Regions from separate parts of the Pseudorhizobium sp. NPDC055634 genome, predicted to be linked through region 2. Evidence: predicted binding sites of a transcription regulator. Region 2 holds the regulator's gene; the other holds the start of a gene.
What was found. Region 2 encodes PhoB, which activates phosphate uptake and scavenging genes when phosphate is short. Its sites were predicted from a motif close to TGTCATNNANCTGTCAT; they were not measured.
Positions count from the first base shown of each region.

Region 1: a site for PhoB is predicted at 12,508-12,524, ahead of ACWGPT_RS18885 (UDP-2,3-diacylglucosamine diphosphatase). Genes of this name have one in related genera too.

Region 1 covers NZ_JBSHHW010000013.1:116,243-130,666, reverse strand. Annotated here, with positions in the region: gene ACWGPT_RS18960 (YaiI/YqxD family protein) at 1-120, shown strand, start outside; gene fghA (S-formylglutathione hydrolase) at 117-950, shown strand; gene sugE (quaternary ammonium compound efflux SMR transporter SugE) at 1,149-1,466, shown strand; gene ACWGPT_RS18945 (hypothetical protein) at 1,463-1,957, opposite strand; gene ACWGPT_RS18940 (ATP12 family chaperone protein) at 2,011-2,799, opposite strand; gene ACWGPT_RS18935 (HAD family hydrolase) at 2,799-3,461, opposite strand; gene ACWGPT_RS18930 (RluA family pseudouridine synthase) at 3,458-4,447, opposite strand; gene crcB (fluoride efflux transporter CrcB) at 4,483-4,860, opposite strand; gene ACWGPT_RS18920 (hypothetical protein) at 4,995-5,267, shown strand; gene ACWGPT_RS18915 (ABC-type transport auxiliary lipoprotein family protein) at 5,292-5,888, opposite strand; gene ACWGPT_RS18910 (MlaD family protein) at 5,902-7,272, opposite strand; gene ACWGPT_RS18905 (ABC transporter ATP-binding protein) at 7,282-8,106, opposite strand; gene ACWGPT_RS18900 (MlaE family lipid ABC transporter permease subunit) at 8,119-9,240, opposite strand; gene dgcA (N-acetyl-D-Glu racemase DgcA) at 9,389-10,369, shown strand; gene ACWGPT_RS18890 (MFS transporter) at 10,321-11,529, opposite strand; gene ACWGPT_RS18885 (UDP-2,3-diacylglucosamine diphosphatase) at 11,649-12,449, opposite strand; gene ACWGPT_RS18880 (NADP-dependent malic enzyme) at 12,663-14,424, shown strand, end outside.
Region 2 covers NZ_JBSHHW010000004.1:115,772-130,195, forward strand. Annotated here, with positions in the region: gene pstA (phosphate ABC transporter permease PstA) at 1-508, shown strand, start outside; gene pstB (phosphate ABC transporter ATP-binding protein PstB) at 521-1,336, shown strand; gene phoU (phosphate signaling complex protein PhoU) at 1,381-2,100, shown strand; gene phoB (phosphate regulon transcriptional regulator PhoB) at 2,117-2,800, shown strand; gene phnE (phosphonate ABC transporter, permease protein PhnE) at 2,993-4,495, opposite strand; gene phnE (phosphonate ABC transporter, permease protein PhnE) at 4,508-5,467, opposite strand; gene phnD (phosphonate ABC transporter substrate-binding protein) at 5,542-6,450, opposite strand; gene phnC (phosphonate ABC transporter ATP-binding protein) at 6,533-7,381, opposite strand; gene ACWGPT_RS07965 (hypothetical protein) at 7,547-7,888, opposite strand; gene ACWGPT_RS07970 (hypothetical protein) at 8,035-8,223, opposite strand; gene ACWGPT_RS07975 (helix-turn-helix domain-containing protein) at 8,314-8,604, opposite strand; gene ACWGPT_RS07980 (O-antigen ligase family protein) at 8,635-9,888, opposite strand; gene ACWGPT_RS07985 (undecaprenyl-phosphate glucose phosphotransferase) at 9,885-11,459, opposite strand; gene ACWGPT_RS07990 (glycosyltransferase family 4 protein) at 11,556-12,716, opposite strand; gene ACWGPT_RS07995 (polysaccharide biosynthesis/export family protein) at 12,723-13,298, opposite strand; gene ACWGPT_RS08000 (GumC family protein) at 13,462-14,424, shown strand, end outside.

The sequences.
Region 1 (14,424 bases), on a different contig from region 2:
GAGAGCAAGGGGTATAACGCCGCCTTCTCACAGCGCGACCGCTCGCAATTCCTCGAAACGCTCGACCGGCTATGCCGGCGCGCCAAGTCCATCAGCACCCCATCCGGAGACGCTCCATGAACATTCTCTCCCAGAACACGGCCTTCGGCGGAATGCAGGGCGTGTTCTCCCACGAATCGGAGGCGTGCAAGTGCGACATGACCTTTGCGGTCTACGTGCCTCCGAAGGCGATCGAAGAGCCCTGCCCCGTCCTCTGGTATCTTTCCGGTCTCACCTGCACCCATGCGAACGTCATGGAGAAGGGTGAGTACCGACGGCTGGCGTCGGAACTCGGGCTCATCATCGTCTGCCCGGACACAAGCCCGCGCGGTAACGACGTCCCCGACGAACTGACCAACTGGCAGATGGGCAAGGGCGCCGGCTTCTATCTCGACGCCACCGAAAAGCCCTGGGCCGAACACTTCCAGATGTACACCTACATCACCGAGGAACTGCCGGCCCTCATCGCAGAGCAGTTCCGCGCCGACATGGACCGGCAGGGAATATTCGGCCATTCCATGGGCGGGCATGGCGCAATGACCATCGCGCTCAAGCATCCGGACCGTTTCCGCAGCTGCTCGGCCTTCGCGCCGATTGTCCAGCCCTCGACCGCCGACTGGTCGGCGCCGGCGCTGGAGAAATATCTGGGAGACGACCGGTCCACATGGCGCAGATACGATGCCTGCGCGCTGGTCGAGGACGGCGCCCGCTTCCCCGAGTTCCTGATCGACCAGGGCAAGGCGGACAGCTTCCTCGAAGACGGGCTGCGGCCGTGGCTGTTCGAGGAGGCCGTCAAGGGGACCGATATCGGCCTGAAGCTGCGCATGCACGAGCGCTACGACCACTCCTACTATTTCATCTCGACCTTCATGGACGATCACCTGAGATGGCACGCGGAGCGACTGGGCTGAGTCTGGGCTGAGTCCAGGCTGTCTCTGGCCTGGCTCTGGCCTGCCGCTCGCCTGCCTCTGGAGACATGGCAGCCATCTCTCCGCGAACTTGCCAAGCGGGGCGGGAATTGCCATATGGCCGTCAAGGCAGACGACTGCCGCCGGGCTTGCCCGGTCAGTTCCGCGGGGACGGCCTCGCTCCTTGAAATGGAGTAGGCAATGGCCTGGATACTTCTGACGCTCGCCGGACTTTTCGAAATCGGCTGGGCGATCGGCCTCAAATATACCGAGGGCTTCACCCGCCCGCTTCCGACGATCCTGACCGTCGCCGCCATGGTGATTTCGGTCGTTCTCCTGGGACTTGCCATCCGCTCGCTGCCCGTCGGGACCGCCTATGCGATCTGGACGGGGATCGGGACGGTCGGCACCGTGATCCTCGGCATCGTCCTTTTCGCAGAACCCGCTTCCGCCCTGCGCCTCGGATGCAGCGCGATGATCGTCGCGGGCATCATCGGGCTGAAGCTCGCCTCCAGCTAGGGGTTCGCGAAGAGAGCCGTCGCGAGCGTCACCGGGCGCTCGCGGGTCAGGCGAAACTCGGCGGCGACGCGCTCGGCGATCCGTTCGGCCAGAAGCAGGTCGACGGCGCCCTCCCGGAGCGAGAAGACCGAAATGGAAAAGGCCCCTTCGGCAATCGCCTCGCCGCTCGAAACGGCGATGGCCTCGACGCTCACCGTCGCCGCCCGCCTGCCGCCGATCAGGGCCGGAACCACGGCGTGGCTGTCGATGCGGATCGCCAGGATGGTGCGCGGAACGACATGGTCACGCACGGTGGTGAGGACCGCATCGTTCACCAGGCGATCCGTCTCCGTCACCAGAACGGCCGGGACATCCGCCCTCGCCGCCACGAAGGCACCGCGCACGTCATAAAGAAGAGCCTCGCGCTCGGCCGCGGCCGGCTGGAGCCTGAACGACATCAGCACCGGCAGGGTCGCCAGGAGGACGCAGAGCACAAATGGGCGGAAGGACATGGATCATCCCCGAAACAATGCGGGGATAATCCGTGGCCACGGTTAGCGAAGACTTAAGCCGGCCGTCGAAGGCTCTCGAAGGCCGTCGTCGAAGCGGCGAACTCTTCGTGGCGGCGCTCGCGGCGCAGCCTCGCCTCGTCATCGATGCCCCAGCGTTCCTCCGTCCAGTCCTCGTCGAGATGCGCGAGCGACCAGGCCTCGTCCGCCGTGAGCCGCCCTTCGGCGAAGGCGAGCGCCAGGATCGCCGATCCCGTCAGGGTGGTCACCGTGTGGAGACAGGCGAGTTCGATCGGCGTGTCATACTTGCGGAGCGTGACCGCAAAGGCGCTGGTCGCCTCGCGCGGCTGTTCCTGCGGCATGATGCCCTCGATCATGATGAAGCGGGCGCCAAGCTCGCCGGCCGCCCAGTCGATCAGCGGGTCCCACCGGTCCGCCTGCCGGGCCACGAGTTCTCTCGGTGCATCGGCGCGGTAGCAAAGGAGGTCGCTCGAGGAAAACCGGAGGATGTCCTCGAAGACCGCCTGCGGGTCGAGTGCGACGCCGTCGATCGCGGTATTGACCAGCTTGGTCACCGGCATTGTCTGCGGGTCGACGAATTCGCCCTGCGCGTCCCATTCGGCTCGCATCAGGTCCGCAAGCGCGGTGCTCGGTGCGACCAGAAGGTTTTTCGCCGGCGTGCGCACCGGACGGCCATCGAGGTGGATCGCGTAGCCCCCCTCGTCCTCGCCGACGGAGACGTCCTTGTAGAAACGCTTCGGCAGGGGCCGCTTCATCTGGATCTGCGCACGCCGCGTCGGATCGGGATGGCTCGTTGCTTCAAGATCGGTGAACTGGTCACGCATCAGATACCTCGATCGATATGGGCGAGAAGTTCGCCCGGGTGGTCAACGACCGCATCCGCCCCGGCGTTCCAGAGTTCTTCCACGGAGGCATAGCCCCAGGAGACGCCGATCGCCGTCGCGCCCGCGGACTTCGCCATCTGCATGTCGTAGATCGCATCGCCGACGACGATCGTCACGCCCGGCACCATGCTCGTCTCGTCGCAGCACTCCGTCACCATGGCCGGATGCGGCTTCGACGGGCAGTCGTCGGCCGTGCGGGAAACCGCGAAATACCGTTCGAAGCCGTGGGTCTCCATGATCAGGTCCAGGCCACGCCGGGACTTGCCCGTGACCGCGCCGATGAGGAGATCGTCGCGCGGGCCTATCCTGTCGATCAGTTCCCGGATGCCGGGAAACAGCGGCTCTCGGAAATCGAGATCCCGCCGCACCTCCGAAAACAGCGACTTGTAATAGGCCATCATCGCCATTTCCTCGTCGCCCGAATGGGCCCTGCCCAGCATGCGGGCGATCGCGATGTCGAGCGTCAGGCCGATGATCGCCTTGGTGTCGGAAACCTTCGGCTCCGGCTTCTTGAAATGCAGGAAGGTCCGGCGCATGGTCTCGTGGATCAGCGACACGCTGTCGACCAGCGTGCCGTCGCAGTCGAAGAGGACGAGCTTCATTCGTCGCCGCTCCCGCCGTTCTCCAGATCGAATCCGAGAAGGTTCCAGCTCTGCACCATGTGCGGCGGAAGCGGCGCGGTGACCTTCAGCCGCCCACCCGAGGGATGGGGCACGTCGATATGCCGGGCATGGAGATGCAGCCGCTTCTGGATGCCGCCCGGGAAATCCCAGTTGAGATCGTCATCGAAGTACTTCGGATCGCCGATGATCGGATGCCCGATATGCAAGGCATGGACGCGGAGCTGGTGGGTACGGCCCGTGTAGGGCTCCATCTCCAGCCAGGCCAGGGTCTGGGCGGCGGTCTCCAGGACGCGGTAGTAGGAAACGGCGTGGTCGGCGCCCTGCTCGCCGTGTCGGGCGACCCGCATGCGGTCTCCATCGGGCGTCTGCTCCTTGACGAGCCAGGTCGAGATCTTGTCCTCGTGCTTGCGGGGAACGCCCTTCACCAGCGCCCAGTAGAGCTTCTTGGTGTCGCGCTCGCGGAAGGCTGCAGTGAGCTTCTGCGCCGCGCCGCGCGTGCGGGCGATGACCAGCACGCCCGATGTGTCGCGGTCGAGGCGATGGACGAGGCGCGGCTTCTCGCCCTTCTGGTTCGTCCAGGCCTCGAGCATCTGGTCGATGTGACGGGTGACGCCCGATCCGCCCTGGACCGCGAGCCCGGCCGGCTTGTTGAGGACGATCACCTTGTCGTCCTCGTGCAGCACCATGCGCTGCAGAAGCTCGAAATCGCTGGAATGCTTGAGGTCCTTGCCGGCGATCGGCCCCGTCTTCTTGGCGTCCGCCTCGATCGGCGGCACGCGCACCGTCTGCCCCGGCTGGACGCGCGTGTCCGATTTCACCCGGCCGCCGTCGACGCGTACCTGTCCCGAGCGGAGCAGTTTCTGCAACGGGCCGAAGCCGAGACCGGGGTAATGGACCTTGAACCAGCGGTCCAGGCGCATGCCCGCTTCGTCCGCCTCGACGCGGATGTGCTCGATGCCTGCCATTTTCATCTTTCTCGTGGATGTCGTTTGGAGGCTCTTTAGAACATCGACCGGCCAAGCGCCAGACCGCCGAGCGCCGCACCGAGCGAGAGCACGACGCTCGCGACCATGTAGGAGACCGCGGCCGCGGTCGCCCCCCGCTCCATCAGCGACATGGTATCGAGCGAGAAGGCGGAAAATGTGGTGAAGCCGCCAAGCAGGCCCGTCACCAGCAGGAGTCGCATCTCTTCCGAGGAGTTGAGGCGGCGCGCGATCACTTCGGCCAGAAGGCCGATCGCGAAGGAACCGGCAACGTTGACGATCATCGTGCCCCAGGGAAACGACGGCCCCAGCAGGCGAAGGCTCCAGTGCCCGACCAGATAGCGCAGGACCGAGCCGGCGGCGCCGCCTGCGGCGACGAGAAGCAGATTGAGCATCGACAAGTCATCCGAAAAGGGAGCCCGAAAAGGGAGCCCGAAAAGCGATCAACCGTTAATATGCTGATGAAATCCTTAACGGTCCGCCAAAGCGCTCTTCGTAGCCTGTCGTCTGGAGCAGTGGATAAAGTCCGATGACCTTGGTTCCTTCAGTTTCGGCGAACACGGCGGCTTACGCAGCGGATGCGTTGAAGCCGGCACGCCGCCTGTCGGCGAAGGACCAGGCACAGGATGCGAGAGAAATCGCCGACCGCAACCGGCTCCGCGACAAGACGGGCGATACGGTGATCGACCAGCTCGTCCAGGCCTCGGCCGTCGACCTCGATCTCCTCGCCCCGAACAATCGAATGGGCCACCAGGCGACGCTCGCGCAAGTCCAGGCCGCCTATCGCAGCCTCGACGACTGAGCGTTTCGGACGCAGATCAGCCGGTCACATGGACCGCAGGGACCACTCGACGATCTCCGAACCCACCTTGGCGAAGGCCACGTTCAACGCCGTGACGAAGTCGCGGTTTGCGGAGCCCGATACCGGCACGCTTGCCTTGAACGCCTCCTGCGCCCTGACCGTGCCGTTGCGGTCGTTGACGATCTTCACCGAGATCTCGACGGTCGCCATGTCGACGCCGCTGATGTCGACCTCGAAGGTGCGGATGTCGGTCACCACCTGGTAGTCGATCGCAAGCCCCTGGCCCGGCGTGCCGACGCCGCCCAGCCTGCCGCTGTTCTCGAAGGCTTCCACGAGCTTGGCCTGGACCATGCGCGGCAGGCGGTCGCCCCATTGCGACTTGGCGAGATACTGTATCTCCGAGGGCGAGACGCGGACGATCACCTGATCGCTGTCCAGCGAGCTCAGCGCGGTCGGCTGGGGTACGAGGATCTGGCGTCCCCGCGCTGCCGGGCCGGTGCTGGCCGGCGTTATCGACAGCTCGAACGTGTCCTTGTCCGCCTTCGCGCCGCATCCGGCAAGGATGGCCACAAGCGGCAGTACGGCCCAGTGCTTCCGCCTGAAAGAGTTCAACCGGGTCATGCGAACTCCCCTCCTATCGACGCGTCCTGCCGTCATATTGCTTTACCGTTTCCCCGCCGAAGATGAGCCGCTGAGGGTCCTCGTCGAAATTGGTGATCGTCTGGTTCAGGTTGAGCACCGTGCGGCGCGTGTCGTCCACGAGAACCTGGATGTCCCGCAGCCCGGTGCTGGAGAACCGCTGGATGCTGTCGGCGATCGGCCCGACACGGGCGTTGATGTTGTCGGCAACCGTGCGGAAGGATGCGAGCGTCCGGCGCGCTTCGGCGAAGAGCGATTCGGAATCGTCGCTGGTCAGCAGCCCGTCCACCTTGACGAGGATGCCATCGACGCGGTTCGAGGCCTTGTTCAGCTTCTCCGCCATGTCGGTGAAATCGCCGATCGCGCGGTCGATATCAGCGCGACGGGCGGCAACATTGTCGACGATGCCGCGGGCCGACGAGATCGCGGTGCGCGCGTCCTCGCTGGCGGCGGTGATGTTGTTGACGGCCGTGCCGATGTTCTGCGTATTGATGGCGGTCAGGATTTCGTCGGCGCGCCGCAGGACCGACTGGGCCTCCGTGGCGGCGCGCTGGAAGTCCTGGGCACCGTCGCGGACGCTTTGGGCGATCTCGCCGAAGTTGTCGGAGGCGTCGGCTATGTTGCGGGTGGTCCGATCGGCATTGGAGACGATCTCGTTGATTTTCTCGGCGTTGACGGCGCGAACCAGTTCCTCGGCTGCCTCGAGCGTGGAATCCAGCCGCACGGATACGCGATTGAAGGTGCCGGAAAGCGCCGACATGCTCTTCAGGAACTCGTCGATCGCGCCGGAATTGTCGCTGAGCGAGGCCGTGAAGGTCTCGGCGTTCCGGATCGTCTGCGTCAGCGGTCCGCGCGCATCGGCGACGAAGCCCTGGATGTCGCCGATGGCGTCATTGGCGCGGTCGAGGATCTTGTCTGCGGTCGCCAGAAGGTTGGTCACGCTCGACTGGTCGGCGATGAGAACCGCCGGGCGGTCGGTCTCCAGCGCCTTCTGCAGGATGTTCTCCTCGCCCTTGTTGCCACCGGAAAGCTCGATATAGGCAGCGCCCGTCAGCCCCTGCACCTCGAGGACGGCCCGGGTCGAGGGGTAGACCGGTGCGTCGGCGCGCACTTCCGTCATTGCAAGCGAATATTCCGGGTCGTCCGTATCGATCGTCAGGTTGCGGACCGTGCCGACGGGGATGCCGTTGAAGCGCACCGGAGAACCCACCGACAAGCCGTTCGCGGAGCCCGGAATGCGGATCGCCAGTTCCGCCATAGGTCCGCCGCGGCCTGACTGCGCCATCCAGTAGACAAACCCGAAGGCGGCAGCGATCACCAGGAGGGTGAAGAATCCGACAATCGCGTAGTTGGCTTTGGTTTCCATGACCTCGGATCACTTCTCTTCTGGATGGGCGAGGGCCGGTTCCGGCCTCACGACCGAACGGGCACGCTTGCCGCGGAAGTAGGACTGAACCCACGGATCGTCGAATGCGAACATGTCCTCCAGCGTCCCTTCTACCAATACGCGTTTCTTTCCCAGGACTGCAATACGGTCACACACGGAAAAAAGGCTGTCGAGGTCGTGGGTTACCATGTAGACCGTGAGGCCTAGCGTATCGCGCAGGCGGGCGATCAGCATGTCGAAATCGGCCGCCCCGATCGGGTCCAGACCGGATGTCGGTTCGTCGAGGAACATGAGCTCCGGATCGAGCGCCAGCGCCCGCGCCAGGGCCGCCCGCTTGATCATGCCGCCGGAGAGTTCTGAAGGGTACTTGTCCGCCGCATCGGGGGCGAGCCCCACCATCTCGATCTTCAGATAGGCGAGCTCGTCCATCAGCGCCTGGGGCAGGTCCAGATATTCGCGCATCGGCAGCTGGATGTTTTCCTTCACCGTCAGCGACGAGAAGAGCGCCCCCTGCTGGAACAGCACACCGACGCGGGTGTCGAGCGCCATCCGCTCCAACTCCGTCGCGCGGTCGTAGTTCGTTCCGAGGATTTCGATCGTGCCCGAACGGCGCGGCAGGAGGCGCAGAACGGTGCGCATCAGCACGGACTTGCCCGTTCCGGACGCGCCGACGAAGCCGAGGATCTCGCCGCGATAGACGTCAAGATTGAGCTTGTCGAGGACGATGTTCGATCCGAAGCCGACGGTCACGTCGCGCACGGAAAGAACCACCTCCCGGTCCTTGGTTTCTGGTCGCCTCGCGTTCGTTTCCATCACCCGCCGCTCCTAGAAATCGATCGAGGAGTAGAAGATGGCGAAGAAGGCATCCATCATGATGACCGCGAAGATCGCCTTCACGACCGACGTCGTCACATGCTGGCCGAGAGATTCGGCGCTGCCGCCGACCTTCATCCCCTCGACCGCGGCGACGATCCCGATCGCCAGCGCCATGAACGGCGCCTTGATCATGCCCGACGCGACGGTGCTCGGCTCGATCGCCTCGTGGAGGCGCGACAGGAAGGTATCGAAGGTTATCCCCGAATAGGTCAGGCAGACGACCGCCGCCCCGTAGAGCGCCGCGAAGTTCGCGATGATCGTAAGCAGCGGCAGGACGATGGTCAGCGCGACGAGGCGCGGGAAGATCAGCACGCCCACGGGATTGAGGCCGATCACGGTCAGCGCGTCGATTTCCTCACGCATCCGCATCGAGCCGATTTCGGCGGTGATCGCGCTGCCGCTGCGGCCGGCAACCATGATGGCGGTCAGCAGCACGCCGACCTCGCGCAACTGCAGGATGCCGACGAGGTCGACCACGAAGATTTCTGCGCCGAAATACCGGAGCTGGAACGCACCCTGCTGGGCGATGATCGCGCCGATCAGGAAGGACATGAGGGCAATGATCGGAACGGCGCGGACGCCCATCTTGTCCATCTGGCTGACCACGGACGCGGGAGAAATGCCCCCGCCCCGGCCGAATTTCATCTGCGCCCCGCGCACGGCCGATCCGAGGATGTACATCGCCGCGACCATGTCGCCGGCAAGCTCGGTGACCACCCGGCCCACCGGGGTGAACACCTTCTCGAACAGCGTCTGGTTCGATACCTGCGGCGGCGGAACCGGTGCCTTTTCCGGCAGGACGGCGATCAGCTCGTCGATGCCGCCGTGATCGCCCGAAAGCGTCACCTCGCGTCCCTGCTCGTGCTTGGCGCTGATCAGCCGGCGAATCAGCCAGGCGCCGGCCGTGTCGATCGCCACGACGCCGGACACGTCGATGTCTACCTTGCCGCGGCCCTGTGCCTTCTCGAGCTTTTCGAGCGTGCCCAGAACTTCGGAAATGCCGTGGTTGCGCCAGTCGCCGCGAGCAACGAATCGCTCGCCATCGCCCCCGGGCATCGCTTCGGCCGCCATTTCGGCAACGCGGGTTTCGAGGGACTGGGACGGCACTGGCATCTTTCGTCACTTCGGCGCGGTAAAGCCGAAGACAGGTTGATCGGGCGAGACGAGCGGCAATATAACGTGGCCGTCTGGAAATACCACTTATGGGACGCTCAAAAGCATGCGCCGTAACCTTGAGGCAACAATCGAAGCCTTTCCGATCGCCGGCCTGTTCACCATCTCGCGCGGCTCGAAGACGCAGGCCGAGGTGATCACCTGCACGATCACGGCGAACGGCCGTTCCGGCCGCGGCGAATGCGTTCCCTACCGGCGCTACGGCGAAACCGTCGAGCAGGTCCTGGCCGATATCCTCGCCGTCCGGCAGGCGGTCGCGGACGGCGCCGACAGGGTCGAGATCCAGTCGCTGATGAGGCCCGGCGCGGCCCGCAACGCCGTCGATTGCGCGATCTGGGACCTCGAGGCCAAGCTGACGGGGATCACCGTCGCCGAGCGGCTCGGCCTGGTCGCAGAGCCGCTCACCACGGCCTTCACCCTGTCGCTTGGCGAACCGCAGGCGATGGCCGCGGCGGCCGCTGCAAATGCCCATCGACCCCTTCTCAAGGTCAAGCTCGGCACGGCCGACGACCGGTCGCGCATGCGCGCCGTGCGGGAAGCGGCGCCATCAAGCCGCATCATCGTCGATGCGAACGAGGGATGGACCGAGGAGAACCTGCCGGGGCATCTGCGGGTGGCGCGGGAGGCGCGAATCGATTTGATCGAACAACCCCTGCCGGCCGGAGCCGATCGGATGCTGGCCGATATCGAAAGGCTCGTGCCGATCTGCGCCGACGAGAGCGTCCACGGGACGGAGGATCTTGCCGGGCTTCGGGCACGCTACGACGCGGTCAACATCAAGCTCGACAAGTCCGGCGGGCTGACCGAAGCGCTGCGGATGAAGGCGGAGGCGAACCGGCTCGGTTTCCGGATCATGGTCGGCTGCATGGTCGGGACGTCGCTCGCCATGGCGCCGGCGGCTCTGCTCGCCCAGGACGTCGACTATGCCGACCTCGACGGCCCGCTGCTTCTCGCCCGCGACCGTGAGCCGGCCCTCACCTACGAGGGCTCGACGCTCTTTCCGCCGACCGGCGAAGTCTGGGGCTGAAGCCACGCCGCAAGCGCGAGCAGGAGCAGCCCGAGAAGTGCCGTGAGGGCCATGGCGGGAAAGCTTTCGACGCCGTAGCTTCTGTAAAGGGCGCCGGAGAGGAAGGTCGCCAGCGCGAGGAACCCTCCGTTATAGAAGAAATAGGTCCCCTGCATCGACGTTTCCTGCTCTTCGCGCACCGTCTCGACCAGCTTCTGCTGGATGCCGATATGCAGGAAGGTGAAGGTGAAGGCATGCGTCGACTGCAGCAGGAGATAGCCCCAGAAGCCTAGATCCATCGGGAAGATCATCCAGCGGACGATTGCGACGGCGCAGCCGAGGCGCATCATCGTCCAGGGCGACAGGTGCCGGGTGATGAAGGCTGCGGCGAAGAACACGGCAATCTCCGAGATCACCGCCATGCTCCAGAGAATGCCGATCTCCACGCCGTCGAAACCCATGTGCTGCCAGTGGATGGCGCCGAAGGCGTAGAACATGGCGTGACTTGCCTGGGCCACGCATGCGCCGATCATCAGCATGTGCAGGTCGAGCCGTCCGAGCGCGCCCCACCGCCAGGGACCGTGTCCCGCCGCCGGGGGCTGTCTCTTGCGGCCGATCCGGGGTGCTGCAAAGGCGGCGACCACCGTCATCGCGAAGGCGATCGCGGCGACGACCGGAAGGACCCCTCCACCCCAGATGCCGATAAGCTGCCCCATCAGCAGGCTCATCGCGACGAAGCCGACCGATCCCCAGACCCTGAGGGCACCGTACTGGAAGCCCCAGCGCCTCACGCCGCTGACGGCGATTGAATCGACAACCGGGACATAGGCGGCAAAGAAGGCCGCCTGAAGCGCGTAGACGATGAGCACCGGCCAGAACCCCGTCACGGCAAACAATGCCAACGCTGTCATGAGGGAAAGCATGCCCGACCAGACCAGCACCTTCGACCGCTCCTGCAGCCGGTCGGCGATCGCGCCGACGACCGGAGCCGCCAGGATGCGGACGATCATCGGAATGGCGAGGATCATGCCGATCTCGAACTCGCTGAACGTCAGTGTGTCGAGCCAGACCGGAAAATAGGGAAGGATGATGCCGTTGACGCCGATCGGCGCCGCGAAGGCGAGTGCGCAGCGCAGTTGGAAGTGCCGCGGTGGCGGTTCGGTCGCAGTGCCAGTGATCACGGGAGCAACAGGGAATCGGGTCAGGAAAGAAAACCCTAGCACGCGGTCGCGTTCGATCCTGTGGCAGAATGGCAATGCCCGTCCACAATGTGGCCCGGAATTTCAGCGACAGATCAGCGTCACGCCGCCTTCATGTCGTTGAGGATCTCGGCCGGCACGGGCGACGGGACCGGGATGTCCAGGCCGTGCCAGTGGATCATCTCCATCGTCCCGTCCCAATGCTCGGCGACGGCCGTGCAGCTTTCCACCCAGTCTCCGGTGTTGATGTAGCGGATGCCGTCGATGTCCTCCATCACGGCGTGATGGATATGGCCGCAGATCACACCGTCGACATCGTTGCGCCGGGCTTCCTCCGCCACCACCCGCTGGAACTCGCCGATGAAGTTCACCGCCTGCTTGACCTGCAGCTTGGCCCAGGCGGAAAAGGACCAGTAGGGCAGCCCGAGGCGGCGGCGGATCGCCGAAAGGCCGATATTGACGAAGATCGCCGCGTCATAGGCCCAGTCGCCGAGATAGGCGAGAAGCCGGGCGTTGCGGACGACCACGTCGAACTCGTCGCCGTGCAGGACGAGGTAGCGCTTGCCGTCGCCCGCCTCGTGGATGATCCGCTCGGCGACCTCGATCCCGCCGAAGTGGCTGCCGGGAAAGTCCCGCAGGAATTCGTCGTGATTGCCGGGGATATAGATGATCCGCGTGCCCTTGCGGGCCTTGCGGAGCAGCTTCTGCACCACGTCGTTGCACCCTTGCGGCCAGTGCCAGCTGCGCTTCAGGCGCCAGCCGTCGACGATGTCGCCGACGAGGACGATCGTGGCGGCCTCGTGGAGGCGCAGGAAATCAAGCAGCAGGTCGGTCCGGGCCGCCTTGGACCCGAGGTGGACATCGGAGAGGAAGATGGTGCGGAAATGCCGTGCGTTCGCCATCGCGCTCGTAGTTCCCTGTCATTGCGTTCCCGGGCTCGCTCCTCAAAACCAGACTCGTGTTTCAGGAACATGACACTGCCGGGCGGGGGCCCTCACCGCGGGCTCGCCACTCCTGGCCGGCTGGCGGAATTTACTGCTGTTCCCGCGCAACGATTGCTGTAAGGAATGCCCGACAATCGATTGGACTAAAGACGAATCCCGGAGGCGCATGACATGCAGGACAAGGACAAGGTGAGTGGAACGAGCAAGTCGGGCGATCTCGACGAACAGGCGCTTTTCTTCCACCGTTATCCGCGTCCCGGCAAGCTCGAGATCCAGCCGACGAAGCCGCTCGGGAACCAGCGCGACCTGGCGCTCGCCTATTCTCCGGGCGTCGCCGCCCCCTGCCTTGCGATCCGCGACGATCCGGATACCGCGGCCGACTATACCGCCCGGGCCAATCTCGTCGCCGTCATCTCGAACGGCACGGCGGTGCTGGGCCTCGGCAATATCGGTCCCCTCGCCTCCAAGCCCGTCATGGAGGGCAAGGCCGTCCTCTTCAAGAAGTTCGCCGGCATCGACGTCTTCGACATCGAGGTCGACGCCAACGACATCGGGACGATGGTCTCGACCATCTCGGCGCTCGAACCCACTTTCGGCGGCATCAACCTGGAGGACATCAAGTCGCCCGAGTGCTTCGAGGTGGAGCGGCAGCTCCGCGAGAAGATGAACATACCGGTCTTCCACGACGACCAGCACGGAACCGCGATCATCGTCGCGGCGGGCGTCCTGAACGGGCTCGAGCTTGCCGGCAAGAACATCGCCGACGTCAAGATCGTCGCCTCCGGCGCAGGGGCAGCCGCGCTTGCCTGCCTCAACCTTCTCGTCCTCCTCGGCGCCCGCAAGGAAAACATCTGGGTCCACGACATCGAGGGTCTCGTCTATCTCGGCCGCGAGACGCTGATGGACCAGTGGAAGGCCGTCTATTGCCAGGACAGCGAGAAGCGCAGCCTGCACGAGAGCATCGAAGGCGCGGACGTCTTCCTCGGCCTCTCCGCCGCCGGAGTATTGAAGCCCGAACTGCTGGCGAAGATGGCGGACAAGCCGCTGATCATGGCGCTTGCCAATCCGACACCGGAGATCATGCCGCAGCTGGCGCGCGAAGCGCGGCCGGACGCGATGATCTGCACCGGACGCTCGGATTTCCCCAACCAGGTCAACAACGTCATCTGCTTCCCCTATATCTTCAGGGGCGCACTCGACTGCGGCGCGCGCACCATCAACGAAGAGATGAAGATGGCCGCCGTGAAGGCCATCGCGGCACTCGCCCGCGAGGAGGTCTCCGACGTGGCGGCGCGCGCCTATAGCGGCGAGACCCCGGTTTTCGGCCCCGATTACCTGATCCCCTCGCCTTTCGATCCGCGACTCATCCTCCGCATCGCGCCCGCCGTGGCGAAGGCTGCCGCGGAGACCGGTGTGGCGACGCGGCCGATCCAGGATTTCGACGCCTATCTCGACCAGTTGAACCGCTTCGTCTGGCGCTCCGGCTTCGTCATGAAGCCGATCTTCAGCGCCGCCAAGAATGCCGAGAAGAACCGGGTCATCTTCGCCGAGGGGGAGGACGAGCGCGTGCTGCGCGCCGCCCAGGTCCTGCTGGAAGACCGCACCGCGCGACCGATCCTGGTCGGCCGTCCGCCGGTGATCGAGGCCCGGCTGAAGCGCTTCGGCATTCGCATCCGCCCGGATGTCGATTTCGAGGTGGTCAACCCGGAGGACGATCCCCGCTACCGCGACTATGTCGATGCCTACGTCTCGCTCGTCGGCCGCGCCGGCGTCAATCCGGAGGCGGCCCGCACGATCGTGCGCACCAACAACACGGTGATCGGCGCCCTTGCCGTTCGCCGCGGCGATGCCGACGCGCTCATCTGCGGCGTTGAGGGCCGCTTCGACAAGCACCTGCGCGATGTCGACCAGATCATCGGCAAGCGCCCGGGCG
Region 2 (14,424 bases):
CATCCTCGGGCTCGCCGCCTTCATCAACTTCATGGGACTGCCGCAGTCGGCGCCGATCGTCGGCGGCCTGGTCCTGACGCTGATGACGCTGCCGACGATCATCATCGCGACCAGGGCGGCCCTGAAGGCCGTGCCGCCGTCGATCCGCGACGCCGCGCTCGGCGTCGGCGCCTCGAAGATGCAATCGGTCTTCCACCACGTCCTGCCGCTTGCCATGCCCGGCATCCTGACGGGCACGATCATCGGCCTTGCCCAGGCACTCGGAGAGACGGCGCCGCTGCTCCTGATCGGCATGGTCGCCTTCGTGCGGGAATATCCCGCCGCGCCGCCCGAGGGCTTCTTCGATCCCGCCTCAGCCCTGCCGGTTCAAGTCTACAACTGGACGCAGCGCGGAGACCCTGCTTTTGTGGAACGTGCATCGGGTGCGATTATCGTTCTGCTTGTATTTCTTCTGGTCATGAACCTCGTGGCCGTCATTCTGCGTCGTCGCTTCGAGCGTCGGTGGTAAGGAGAGAGCGAGATGAACATCCTGTCGGAAGCCGGCACAGAAGAAGCCCTGGTAAAGAAGATGAATGAAATCGACTACAAGATGGTGGGGCAGGACGTCTCCGTCTATTACGGCGACAAGCGGGCCCTGTTCGATGTCAACCTCGGCGTCCGCAAGAACACGGTGACCGCGCTGATCGGCCCGTCCGGATGCGGCAAGTCAACCTTCCTGCGCTGCCTGAACCGCATGAACGACACGATCGCCAATGCCCGGGTCACAGGAAAGATCACGCTGGATGGCCAGGATATCCAGGACCCGGACATCGACGTCGTGGAACTGCGTGCCCGCGTCGGCATGGTCTTCCAGAAGCCCAACCCGTTCCCGAAGTCCATCTACGAGAACGTCGCCTACGGTCCGCGCATCCACGGCCTGGCGCGCTCGAAGGCGGAACTGGACCAGATCGTCGAGAGCAGCCTGCAAAAGGCGGGTCTCTGGAACGAGGTGAAGGACCGGCTGCACGAGGCGGGAACCGGGCTTTCGGGCGGCCAGCAGCAGCGCCTGTGCATCGCCCGCGCGGTCGCAGTCTCGCCGGAAGTCATCCTCATGGACGAGCCCTGTTCGGCGCTCGACCCGATCGCCACGGCAAGGGTGGAGGAACTGATCCACGAACTGCGGGCGAACTACTCGATCGTCATCGTCACCCATTCGATGCAGCAGGCGGCCCGCGTCTCGCAGCGCACGGCGATGTTCCATCTCGGCCACCTCGTGGAGGAGGACGATACGGACAAGATGTTCACCAACCCGAACGACCAGCGCACGCAGGACTACATCATGGGTCGCTTCGGCTGATCCGCGGTCAGGCGCCCGATACGAAGACACTGAGGAACTGGATCATGCCATCAACCCATATCACGTCGGCCTTCGACGAGGAGCTGAAATACCTGGCCCGCCGGATCTCCGAGATGGGCGGGCTCGCCGAACAGATGTGCAGCGATGCGGTTCGCGCGCTCGTCAACTCCGACGCGGCGCTGGCCCAGAAGGTGATTTCGGACGACGTGGTGCTCGACCATGCGGAGCGCGAGATCGGCGAGAAGGCGATCCTGACGATCGCCAAGCGCCAGCCCGTCGCGGCAGACCTGCGCGAGATCATCGGCTCTCTGCGCATCGCAGCGGACCTCGAGCGCGTCGGCGACCTCGGCAAGAACACGGCCAAGCGGGTGATCGCGGTCCAGGAAACGGGCATCCCGCGCAACCTGGCGCGCGGGATCGAGCATCTTTCCGACCTCGCGCTGGTGCAGCTCAAGGAAGTCCTCGACGTCTACGTGACCCGCTCGGCCGAGAAGGCCGAAGCGATCCGCGAGCGCGACGAGGAAATCGACGCAATGTACACCTCGCTGTTCCGCGAACTCCTCACCTACATGATGGAGGACCCGCGCAACATAACCAGTTGCACCCATCTGCTGTTCTGCGCCAAGAATATCGAGCGGATCGGCGACCACGCGACCAACATCGCCGAGACGATCTATTACATGGCGACCGGATCGCAGCCGGAGGGTGAGCGCCCCAAGGACGACCGGTCGACCACGCTCAGCACCGTGCTGGGCGAGGAGTAGGATCGCGGGGCCGACCATGCACGCAAAGATTACCGTCGTTGAGGACGAGGAAGCCCTCAGCGTGCTTCTTCGCTACAATCTCGAGGCCGAAGGCTACGAGGTGGAGACCATCGTGAAGGGCGACGAGGCCGAGCTGCGCCTCCAGGAGCGGGTTCCGGACCTCCTCATCCTCGACTGGATGCTTCCCGGTGTCTCCGGCATCGAGCTCTGCCGTCGCCTTCGCCAGCGGCGGGAGACGGAGCGCCTGCCGATCATCATGCTGACGGCGCGGGGCGAGGAGAGCGAACGCGTGCGCGGGCTCGCCACGGGCGCCGACGACTATGTCGTGAAGCCCTTCTCGACGCCCGAACTGATGGCCCGCGTCAGGGCCATGCTCCGCCGCGCCAAGCCCGAGGTGCTGTCGACGGTTCTGCGCTGCGGCGATATCGAGCTCGACCGGGAAACCCACCGCGTCCACAGGAAGAGCCGCGAGGTCCGGCTGGGGCCGACGGAGTTCCGCCTGCTGGAATTCCTGATGTCGGCGCCGGGACGCGTCTATTCGCGCGCACAATTGCTCGACGGTGTCTGGGGCCACGACATCTACGTCGACGAGCGCACGGTGGACGTCCATGTCGGGCGCCTGCGCAAGGCCCTCAACTTCTCCAACATGCCGGATGTCATCCGCACGGTCCGCGGCGCCGGCTATTCGCTGGAAAGCTAGGCGCCGGCTCACCGCGCGGTGCGGGCTGGAATAAGGAAGGCAGTCGGCATCATGCCGGCTGCCTTTTCCGTTTCGGCGTGCCGGCGGAGGGCCGCGGGTAGGGGATCTATGGAAGGGATCTACGGAAAGGAAAGAGCCGCGACCGTCTCCTGCGCGGCTCTGGACTGCGTCGCCCTGGGCGGCTTCCGGTCTCTACCGCTCCCGACCCATCAGCCGCGAACGCAGGGCGTTCGAGATCCCGTCGAAGAGGAAGACGACGATGAGGATGAGGAGCACCATGTAGGCGACGTTCTCCCAGTCGGAATTGGTGCGCATCGCCTCCCACAGCTTCAGGCCGATGCCGCCGGCGCCGACTGCGCCGATGATGGTGGCCGAGCGGGTGTTCGATTCCCAGAAGTAGAGCGCCTGGGAGGCGAAGACGGGCATGACCTGCGGCAGCACGCCGAAGCGCTGGACCGCGAGCGGCGGCGCGCCGACCGAGCGGACGCCCTCCCGCTGCCGGTCGTCGATGTTCTCCAGCGCCTCGGCATAGAGCTTGCCGAGCGTCCCCGTGTCGGTGAAGAAGATGGCGGATATGCCGGCGAGCGGCCCCGGGCCGAAGGCGCGGGTGAAGAACAGCGCCCAGATCAGCATGTCGACGGAGCGCAGGAAGTCGAACAGCCGCTTGGCGATCTGGTTGACCGGCCGGTTGTGGACGATGTTGCGCGCCGCGATGAAGGAGAGCGGGAAGGCCACGATCATCGCGAAGAGCGTGCCGATGAAGGCCATGACGATCGTCTGCAGGAGCTTGGTCCAGACGTCGAGATGCTGCCAGGACGGGTTGTAGAGGATGTCGTTCCAGGCGAGCGACAGGTTGCTGCGGGCGGGATCGATCCGTTCGCCGCCGAAGATCAGCCCGGCGACTTCGCCCGCCGACTTCCCGAAGAAGGCGGAATTCGTGTCGAAGAGGAAGTTCTCCCAGCCGAGGAAGCGCTTGCGGATGCGCACCCGGTCGTCGCTGATGTCGGCCCATCCGGAGAAGCCGAAATAGGCGGTGACCCGGCCGCCGGCCGAGCGCTGCTCGACCCATTCCGGCAAGGGCTCGTGGGCGATCACGTCCTCCGCGTCGCGATCGAGAAGCAGCGTCACCGTCTCCTCGCCGCGCGTGAGGACGACCCGGTCCGGCCTGACGTCGATCGTACGGGAAGGACCCATCAGCACCAGGGCCTCGGTCACGACTTCCTCGGTGCGGGTCTCGGCGACCGGGACCGGTAGCGACAACTGCCGGGGGGAGGGCGCGGGCGCCATGAAGCTGAAGCTCGACGACGGCTGCGGGGCGGCAGCCGGTGCGGTTACCGCCGGGACCTCGATCCTGCGCGTCACCGTTTCGCGGCGTGCCTCGAGCCAGTCGGGATTGGGGTTCGGGCCGATCGGGTCGAAGCGCGGATAGGTGATCCGCATCGCGCCGTCCGGGGCGATGTCGATGTCGGGGCGGATTTCGTAGGAGACCCAGTCGGCGAGGTAGTTGCCCGCGAGCCCCCAGTTGGCGGAGGAGACGACCTTGCCAACGGCGAAGAACCACCACGCGAAGACGAAGTAGGCGAGGGCCGCCGTGGCGATGATGGGGACGCGATACCGCTGCCAGGCGGAGCGCTGGAGGAGTTCGGGGTAGCGGGACGCCAGGGCGTCCATTTCGGCCGCGTTGAGAATGGTCATGCCAGCCCTCGTTCAGATTGCGTGGAAGGCCTGGTCGCCGACGAGCCTGCGGCGCAGCCATGCGGAAAACTGGTCCACGGCGACGATCGTCAAAAGCAGCAGCAGGACGATCGCCAGCGTCTTGGCCTCGTGGCCCTGCCCGATGGAGAGGCGCAGCAGTTCGCCGATGCCGCCGCCGCCGACGGCGCCGATGATCGTGGAGGCCCGCACGTTGATCTCCAGGCGCAGCAGGAAATAGCTCATGAAGTTCGGCATGACCTGCGGCACCATCCCGAACCAGGATCGTTCCAGCCAGTTCGCCCCGACCGCCTTCAGGCCCTCGTCGGGCTTCATGTCGGCATTCTCGATCACCTCGAAGAACAGCTTGCCGAGCGCCCCCACCGTGTGGATCGAGACGGCGATCAGCGCCGGGATCGGCCCGATCGAGAAGATGGCCAGGAAAAAGCCGGCGATCACCACTTCCGGAAAGGCCCGGAGCAGTTCCATCAGCCGGCGGACCGGCCCGCGTATCCAGGGGCTGGGGGTCATGTTCTTCGCCGCGAGGAAGGAGAGGATGAAGCCGAAGACCAGTCCGATGCCCGTCGCGGCGACCGCGATGTTGAGCGTCACCAGCATCTGGTGGACATATTCGGGCAGGTAGAGGCTCTCCGTCAGGTAGAGCCGCCCCTCCGGATAATTGTATTTCAGGCTGCCGTCGTCGTAGGGGGAGGGCAGGTCGAACAGGGCCCGCCACACTTCCATGCCGTCCCTCGGGATCAGCTGGCCGACGAAGTCGAAGAAATAGGGAAGCCTGTCGAAGAACTTGCCGGCATTGCTGTCGTTGGCGAACCAGAGCGAGCCCGAGACGACCATCAGCAGGAGTGCGGAGCACAGGATCGTGTAGAAGCGCCGCTCGCGCGCGAGCTGCTGCCAGTGACGTTCGACGAGCGCGCCGCTTTCGCCGAGCGTCGGTTTCATGACGGAAGTCGGCATGGCGCCATCCCGGATCAGCTGTTGCGAGAAAGGGCCGCCGCGACCATTCCGCGGCGGCCTCGACAGGGGGGCGATCAGCCGCCGATCGTTGCCCTGCGGGCGTCGATGATCGGCTTGTAGAAGTTGACGTCGACTTCGGCGAAGCCGGTGAAGTCGCCGCCCTGGATGGCGGAGAAGCAGGCCGCGTCGGTCTTCGGCAGGGCCAGCATGAATTCCTTGAACTTCGCCTTCATGTCGTCGTTCATCGAGGAGCGGACGACGATCGGCCCGTTCGGGATCAGCGGCGATTTCCACAGCTCGACGAGGTCGTCCATGTTGAGGATGCCCTTGTCGACCATCTTGCGCAGGTTGCCCGACGTGTAGCCGTCCTTGAACTCGCCGACGCCGGAGCCGAAGGTGGTGCCGGCATCGAACGTGCCCTTGAGGACTTCCAGCACGAGGTTTTCGTGGCCGCCGCCGAAGCCGGTCTCGGCCACGACTTCCTTGACGGGCTTGCCGCCGAGGGCTTCAGGCAGGGTGACGGTCGGGATCAGGTAGCCCGAGGTCGAGTCGGGATCTGCGAAGCCGAGCTTCTTGCCCTTGATGTCCTCGACCCTGGTCATGCCGGAATCCTTCCGCGCGACCATGATCGTGTGATAGCCCATGGAGCCGTCCGTCTGGACCGTGGTCAGGATGGGCTCCACCGCGTCCGGGTTCTCCAGGTAGACCTTCGCATAGCCTGACGCGCCCAGTTCCGCGTAATCCAGCGTGCCGCCGAGGAGGCCCTGGATCGTGCCGTCATAGTCGGCGGCCGGGAAGAGCGAGACCTTCTCGACGCCGAGGACGGCCGGCAGCTGGTCGATCATGCACTGGTAGTTGCGCAGGCGGTCGGCTTCGTTTTCGCCGCCGATGATGCCGATCCGGAATTCCTTCAGGTCTTCGGCCATGACATTGCCGGCAAGCGCGGCGAGCGCCGCGGTGGCAAGCAGAAGTTTCTTCAGCATGAGGTCTCTCCTGTTTCGTCCGGCGAACCGGAGCAGCTTTTCTCGGGATGCCCTTGACGCGGGCGTTACGATCGGGGGCGGTTCAGGCGGTGGCCGAGGCCAGCGCGCCAAGGCCACCGGATGGGCGCGCAGCCGCTTCGACGGCCGCGGGAATGTTGATGCTGGTGGAGGTCATCGTCTCGTCGATACCGGCCCCGGCGCGATCGGAACCGTAAATCTCCCGGATCGCGGCGGCCGTCAGCTGGCCCGGCGCGCCGTCGAAGACCACCCGTCCGCCGGCCATGCCGATAATGCGCTCGCAATAGGCGCGCGCCGTGTCGAGCGTATGGAGATTGGTGACGACGGTGATGCCCTCGCGCTCGTTGATGTCGCGCAGGGCATCCATGACGATCTTCGCGTTGAGGGGATCGAGCGAGGCGATCGGCTCGTCGGCCAGGACGAGGCGGGGCGCCTGCATCAGGGCGCGGGCGATCGCGACGCGCTGCTGCTGGCCACCGGAAAGCGTGCCGGCCCGCTGCAGCGCCGTCTGCTCGATGCCGAGCCGCTCCAGCGCGGCGATCGCCATGATGCGCTCTTCCCGGGTGAAGACGTTGAGGATGCTCTTCACCGTCGACCGGTGATTGAGCCTTCCGAGAAGGACATTGGTGAGGACGTCGAGCCGCGGCACGAGATTGAACTGCTGGAAGATCATCGCGCAGTCGCGCTGCCATCGCCGAAGCTCGCTTCCGCGCAGGGCCGAGACTTCGAGGTCGCCGAAATGGATGGTGCCGGAGGATGCGTCCGTGAGCCGGTTCATCATACGGAGCAGCGTGGACTTGCCGGCGCCGGAGCGGCCGATGACCCCGACCATCTGGCCCTGCGGGATCTCCAGGGTGACGGCGTCAACCGCGGTGCGGGCGCCAAATACCCGCGTGAGGTTCGTCAGTCGCATCCTGTTTCCCCCTATTCCAGCTGAGGGGTCAACTAGGCGCGCTTCATGAAGCCGTCATGTCAGGTTGATGTAGGTTCTGTGAAAGCATGAAAAAATCCCGCCCCCGTCGAGCAGCAGGGGCGGGATCCTTGGCACGGGCCGCGAGGGACCCAGCCGAATAAGAAATCAGAGCTCGGGGCAGCCGCGCTCGTTCGCGAAGACCATCCGCTCGGGACCGCGACGCGCGAAGCCCTCGACGGTCACCGTCCTGCGGGTAATCCGGGTCACCTCGGCGCGCCGCAATCCGGCATCGCGGGCGATGGAAAGTGCGAGGCGCGGGCTGCACTCGTCGCGGCGGCGATCACGATCCCGGTCGCGATCACGATCGCGGTCCCGGATGACCGGACGGACGCCATCCGGTCCGATGCGCAGTTCCAGATCCTGTGCAGAGGCAACCTGTGCGGTCGTGGCGACGGCACCGAATGTCAGGGCGAGGGCGAGGCCCATGTTGGTCAGGCTTTTCAGCATTTGTTTCTCCGCTGGCGAGTGGCGCCGTTGATGACCCCACAAACGCGATGGTGAAGGATATGTTCCCGGCATTTGCAAGGGCATTCGTAGGGGATGGATCTTTTGTGGGACTGGAAGCCCACCGCCCGGGCGGTGGGAAAATGCGCTCAGCGGAAACGGGGAGCCCGCGAGGCGTTCATGAGCAGTTCCTGCTCGGAGGCGAACGGGCCCAGAAGCTTCAGAAGCCGTGTTTCTTCGGTGCGGTCGAGACGATAGCGCTTGGCGAATTCGCTGACGCTCCAGACCTTGCGGAGACCTGTCTGCTCGACCTGCTCCAAATCGATCCGCTCGCTCATCTCAAACCCCCGCAACGCGACATTTTGGCAGTAACGCGGAACGGGCGGGAAGGTTCCGCGGATGATGCAGAAACCTGGACGCGGAAGGTGTTAGCCGTCGTTGGCCGAACTCAGGTTCTGGGGACGGATGCCCTCGTCCGTGCCGCGCTGGCGAAGCCGCACGCCCGGTCCGGCGCCGGGATTGTCCTCGCCTGCGGCCAGGAAGAGCACGCCCTTTGCCTCGAGCGACAGGCGCAGCCGTTCGCCGACCGCGGGATCGACGGCAGTAGCCGTTTCCGCGTCGCTGATCGCCGAGGCGGAAAGCCCGGTGGCAGCGGCCAGTTCTTCGATGGAGAGGCCCGCAATGGCGCGGCCGGCGCGAAGTTGATTTCCAGTCAGCATGGGAGAAATCTGGCGCGGCAGGCCGTCAAGTCAAGCGGGGAGGCTAGGGGGGACGGGCGAGCGGCTGCGCCGCAGGTGGCGCTGTTCGAGCGCGATGCAGCCCCAGACGATGCCGAGAAGAAGATAGAAGTGCCGCCAGTGATCCGTGTCGATGACATTGCCGATCAGGCAATGCCCGAGGATCAGGACCCAGCCGATCATCAGATATGGCTGCCAGGGCCGCTCGCGCAGCAGATAGCGGAACCCTGCCGCAAGCGTCCAGCCGATCAGAGTGACATAGGCAACGAAGCCGAGCCATCCGTAGGTCGTCAGCGATTTCAGCCAGATATTGTGTTCGTCCTCGCCGTACATCCGTCCGAGCTCCATCGGTCCGAGCCCCAGCGGACGCTCCATCGCCAGCAGGAAGCCGATCCTGTGGCGCTCGAACCGGCCGAGGCGGGCGCCGTCATATTCCTGGACGAGACGGGCGCGGTTGCCGAAGAGGTCGGCGACGCGATCGAACTGCAGCGCGATGAGGAGGGCGACCGCCAAAAGGGCGATGGCGGCGATCGCAATCGCGAGGATCTTCAGCCGGAACGCCGCCGTCCGCTCCTTCAGGAGCATGAGGAACACGAGCGCGACCACGGAGAAGAACAGCAGCCCCCAGGCGGCGCGGGAGAAGGACAGGAAGACGCCGAGAACCAGCACCAGCAACCCCGCGACGAGGAGCGGCGCCCGGCTGAGCCTGCCGGTCAGGAGACGATGGAGGAGATAGAGGATCGGCGCGACGAGATAGGGGCCGAAGACGTTCGGGTCTTCGAAGGCGCCCATGGCGCGGTCATAGCGCGTGAATACGCCGGCACCGGAAAAGGCGTGGAAATAGCCCAGGATGCCGAGCGTCGCGGTGATCAGCGCGGCAGCGACCCAGGCCTTGAAGATGATCTCGAGCCGCTGCGGACGGTCCTCGATGACCGCGGCGTAGAGGACGGTCGTCAGGGCCAGGAAGGTGGAGACGGCGACATACATCGGACCGCCCGCCATGTCGCGCATGACGAGAAGCGACAGCATGCCCCCGACGTTGAAGACGAGAAGAAGGGCGAGCGGTATGGCGACGGTCCTGGATATCGCCAGTCCCAGCAGGAACCAGATGGCAATCTGGGCCACCATCATCAGTTCGTAGGGAGCCGGTTCCGACATGACGAAGCCGGACAGGAAGACGCCAAGCGCGATCGCGCCCGATCCCGCCAGGCCTGCGATCGCCCGCCCTGGGTCCGCGACGCGGCTTTCGGCGGACAGGGCGCTCAATAGGCGTTCTCCGCCTTCAGGAGCCGGATCGGGGTGAGGAGCAGGATCTTCATGTCGAGCAGCAGCGACCAGTTCTCGATGTAGTGCAGGTCGTATGACGTGCGCATCCTGATCTTTTCGTCGCTGTCGAGTTCGCCGCGCAGGCCGTTGATCTGCGCCCATCCGGTGACGCCGGGCTTGACCCGGTGGCGGGCGAAGTAACTCTCCACCACGTCGACGTAGCGGCGCTCGCCGGTCTGCGCGTAGACCGAATGCGGACGTGGTCCGACCAGCGACAGGTCGCCGCGCAGGACGTTGAACAGCTGCGGCAGCTCGTCGATGGACGACTTGCGCAGGAAACGCCCGACGGGGGTGACCCGCGGGTCGTTGCGGGTGACGGCCCGCTTGGCCGTGGGGTCCGCGCCTTCCGTGTACATGGAGCGGAACTTGAGGACGTTGATGACCTCGTTGTTGAAGCCGTGGCGCTTCTGCACGAAGAGGACGGGTCCGCGGGAGGTGGCCTTCACGGCAATTGCCGCGCCGACCATGACGGGCCAGGTGACGGCAAGCGAGAGCAGGGCGAAGACGATGTCGAACGTGCGCTTCGCGACCGAATCCCAGTCGCGGATCGGCTTGTCGAAGATGTCGAACATCGGCACCACGCCCACGTGGGAGTAGGAGCGCGGCCTGAAGCGCAGCTGGTTGGCATGGGCGGCCAGCCGGATGTCGACCGGCAGGACCCAGAGCTTGCGCAGGAGCTGCAGGATGCGCGCCTCCGCGGTCGCGGGCAGGGCGATGATCAGCATGTCGACGCGGGCGAGACGGGCGAACTCGACGAGTTCCGCGAAGGTCCCGAGCTTGGGATATCCGGCAATGACGTCCGGCGAGCGCACCGAGCCACGGTCGTCGAATATGCCGCAGATGCGGATGTCGTTGTCCGGCTGCTGCTCGAGCGCCCGCACGAGCTGCTTGGCGGGTTCGCCGCCGCCGACGACGACGGCGCGGCGTTCCATGATGCCGTTGCGGGCCCAGTGACGGATGCCGAACGAGATGAGCTGGCGTTCGATCAAGAGGAAGAGCGTGCCGGTGGCGATCCAGGTGAGGTGATCGGCAAGATCAAGCGCCGGTCCCTCGATGAGGTAGAGGCCAACGGCGGCGGCAAGGAAGCCGAGGAGGGCCGCCGTCGCCACCCGGCCCCGGCTTCGCCTTGCGCTCCGGAGCATCGGGATGTGGTAGGTGTCGGCGAGCTGCAGAAGGAGGACCGTCATGCCGGAGGCGAGCGAAAGGACGGCGATCCGCGCAATCGGTTCGAGCGGCGCGGCGGCAGAGAGCAGCATGGCCGCAAGCAGGTTGACGGCAAGCAGGGAGACGAATTCGAGGAGGCGGATCTGGCCGATCAGCAGGGCGGGCGAATAGTTCTCGTCGCTATACTGGGCGGCGATCTGCCGGGCGAGCGGGTTGAGCACAGCAGGCGCCTCGGGGTCCGCGGCTGCGTCCCCGGTGGTGGAAGCGGCGTCTTCTGCGGCAGGCTCCGAGATCTTTCGGCGCAGGGCCGCAGCGTCGAAGCGCGCCTTTCTGCCCAGTTCGTTCATGGCACCGGTTCTCCTGCAGCGCATGCTCCGATCGCATGCGCGCGCGAAGCGGGGTTCCGTCCCGCCCGGACTAGCAGAAAGTTGCTAAGAAACGCTTTAGGGAGCCTTCGCCGGGGCCTTTCGGGCAACCAGTTCGCGGTAGAGGAGCAGCATGCTGTCCGCCATCGCGGAGGTCGAGAATGCGGACCGGAAGGCTTCGGGTTTCGGCATCACCCGGTCCCGCCAGCCACCGTCCGACATGGCGTCTGCCATGATATGCGAGAGCGCCGCGACATCGCCCGGCGCCGCCAGCGCCTCGCTGTCGCGACCGAGGATTTCGGGTATGCCGCCCACCCGCGAGGCGATCACCGGCTTTCGCGCCGCCAGTGCCTCGATGACGATATAGGGCATGGCTTCGGCCCGCGAGGGGACGACGACGGTATGGGCCATGGAGAAGGCCTCGCGCGTCGGCATGGCCGGCAGCATGCCGACGCGCCGCGAAAGCCCGTGCGCCGCGATCATGGTCTCGTAGTCATCCTGGTCCGGCCCGTCCCCGACGATCAGCGCGGAAAGGGGGCGCCCGATCAGGCGTTCGGTACGGGCGAAGGCATCGATGAAGACGTCCGGACCCTTCAGGTCGCGAAGCATGCCGATATAGAGGAAGTCGACCGCGTCGCTCCTCGCCGCGACCGGCTGGAATTCGCTCTCCCGGACACCGTTGAGGATCACCCGGTAGGGGCGGCGGGGTATCCCGATCCTTTCCCGATAGGTCGTCCGCTCGTAGTCGCAGACGAAGACGAGGGCGTCGGTGAAATATTCCTGCAGCCGCTCGAGGCCGGTCACGAACTTTCCGGAGAGCCGGGACGGGTCGAAGTGCAGGCTGCCGCCGTGGGGTGAGTAGAGCCGGGCGACCGGAACCCTGTTGAGCCGGAGCGCGCTGCCGATCATGCGCGCCATGGCGCCGCCCTTGGCGCCGTGGCCGTGGAGAATGTCCGGCTGCAGCCTGCGGATATGCCGGTAGCTGCGAAAGAGCGCCGGAAGGTCCGACGGGGAGATTGCCCGGCGCACCGGGATGCGGGTCAGGCCGAGGGCGAGATACGGCCTGATCGCATCGAACATGCGCTCCTCATGCGCGCCGCCCGTCGTGCTGTCGCAGAGGATGCCGACTTCGTGTCCGGCGGCATGGTGCTCTTCGACGAGGTCGCGGACGTGACGGAAGATGCCGCCGACCGGGGACCGGAAGCAATGGAGGATCCGCAATGGCCTTTGCTCTTCCATGAAGCGTCAGAACAGCCGCTCGCGGACGTAGATCGTGTCTCCTGCAAGAACCGGGCTGGAGACCTCGGTCCGCCCGGTGAAGACGCGCCCGTTGATCTTGCGGGTGACGTCGACCTCGCGCTGGTTTCCGCGCGGGGTGAAGCCGCCGGCGATGGCGATGGCGTTCTGTGCCGTCATGCCGGGCACGTAGGAATACTGGCCGGGGCGGCCGACCTCGCCCATGACGAAGACCGGACGGTAGCGGTCCACCTCGATGGTGACGTCGGGGTCGCGCAGGTAGCCCTGTTTCAGCCTCGCGGCAATGGCCCCTTCGAGGGCGGGCAGCGTCTCGCCGCGCGCCGCGACCTGCCCGATCAGCGGGAAGGCGATGTAGCCGGCCTGGTCGACCGTATAGGTGTTGGAAAGCCCGGGCTGCTCGAACACGGTGATCCGCAGCCGGTCGCCGCTGTCGAGCCGGTAGGGCTGTATCGTCGCCTGCTGGAAGGATTTCGGCGCAGGCTGCGACGTCGAGCACGCCGCAAGCGCAGCGGCGATCGACACCACGGCGACGGTCGTCAGGCTTGTTCGACGGGCGAAGGACATTCGCGATATGCTCCGGATGCGCAGTTTGATGCCTATTTATCCGTCGATCACGGTTAACGCCCGGTAAAGGTGCCGGCGTCGGCCCGGCTGTCCGGGAGCCCATTAACCCTCGCGTTACCATGCTGGTTTACCATCGCGCAGTTGGCGAGGTTGGAGCTTGTGAATGTCGGGCGTAATGGGCAACAGTCAGGATGCGGATATCGACCTGGGGCGGCTTTTCTCCGCCGTCTGGCGGCACCGGCGCCGTTTGCTGGGTGCGACCGCGCTCGCGGCGGGACTTGCGCTTGCGGTGACGACCATGATGACGCCGAGCTTCCGGGGAGAGGCGCGGATCCTGATCGAATCCCGCTCTCCCAACCTGAACGCCGCCCAGGCGCCCGCCGCCGCCAACGACCCCGTCCTCGACGCCCTCAACATTACCAGCCAGGCGGAGGTCCTCCAGTCGAGCGACCTGATCAAGCAGGTCGCCCGTGATCTCAAGCTGCACGAGATCGCCGAGTTCGACCCGGACGGGCATTCGCTGTTTCCCGGCCCCTTCGTGCTGCTCGGCCTGGCCCAGGACCCGCTGTCGGTCGCGCCCGAGGAAAGGGTGATCCGCGAATTCCGGGAGAAGCTCCGGGTCTATCCGATCGAGAACTCGCGCATCATCGCGATCGAATTCTCCGCCCATGATCCGAAGCTTGCGGCAGCCATCCCCAACAAGATGGCGGAAGTCTACCTGACCATCGAGAGCGGTGCCAAGCTGGACACCCAGTCGGAAACGGCCAAGTGGCTGGAGCCCGAGATCGCCGCCTTGACGGAACGGGTCCGCGAGGCCGAGCGCAAGGTCGCGGACTACAGGGCCGAAGCCGGCCTGTTCCAGACCGCCCAGAGCGGCAGTTTCGCGGCTCAGCAACTGAACGACATCTCGACCGAGCTTGCCCGTGTCAGGGGCGAACGCGCCAATGCGGAGGCGAGGGCGCAGAACGTCCGCGCCGCACTGGAGGCGGGACGCGCGTCGGACACGCTGACGGACGTCGTCGGCTCGCAGGTCATCCAGCGGCTGAAGGAAACCGAGGCGAACATCCAGGCGCAGATTTCCGACCAGTCGACCGTGCTGCTCGAGAACCATCCGCGCCTCAGGGGG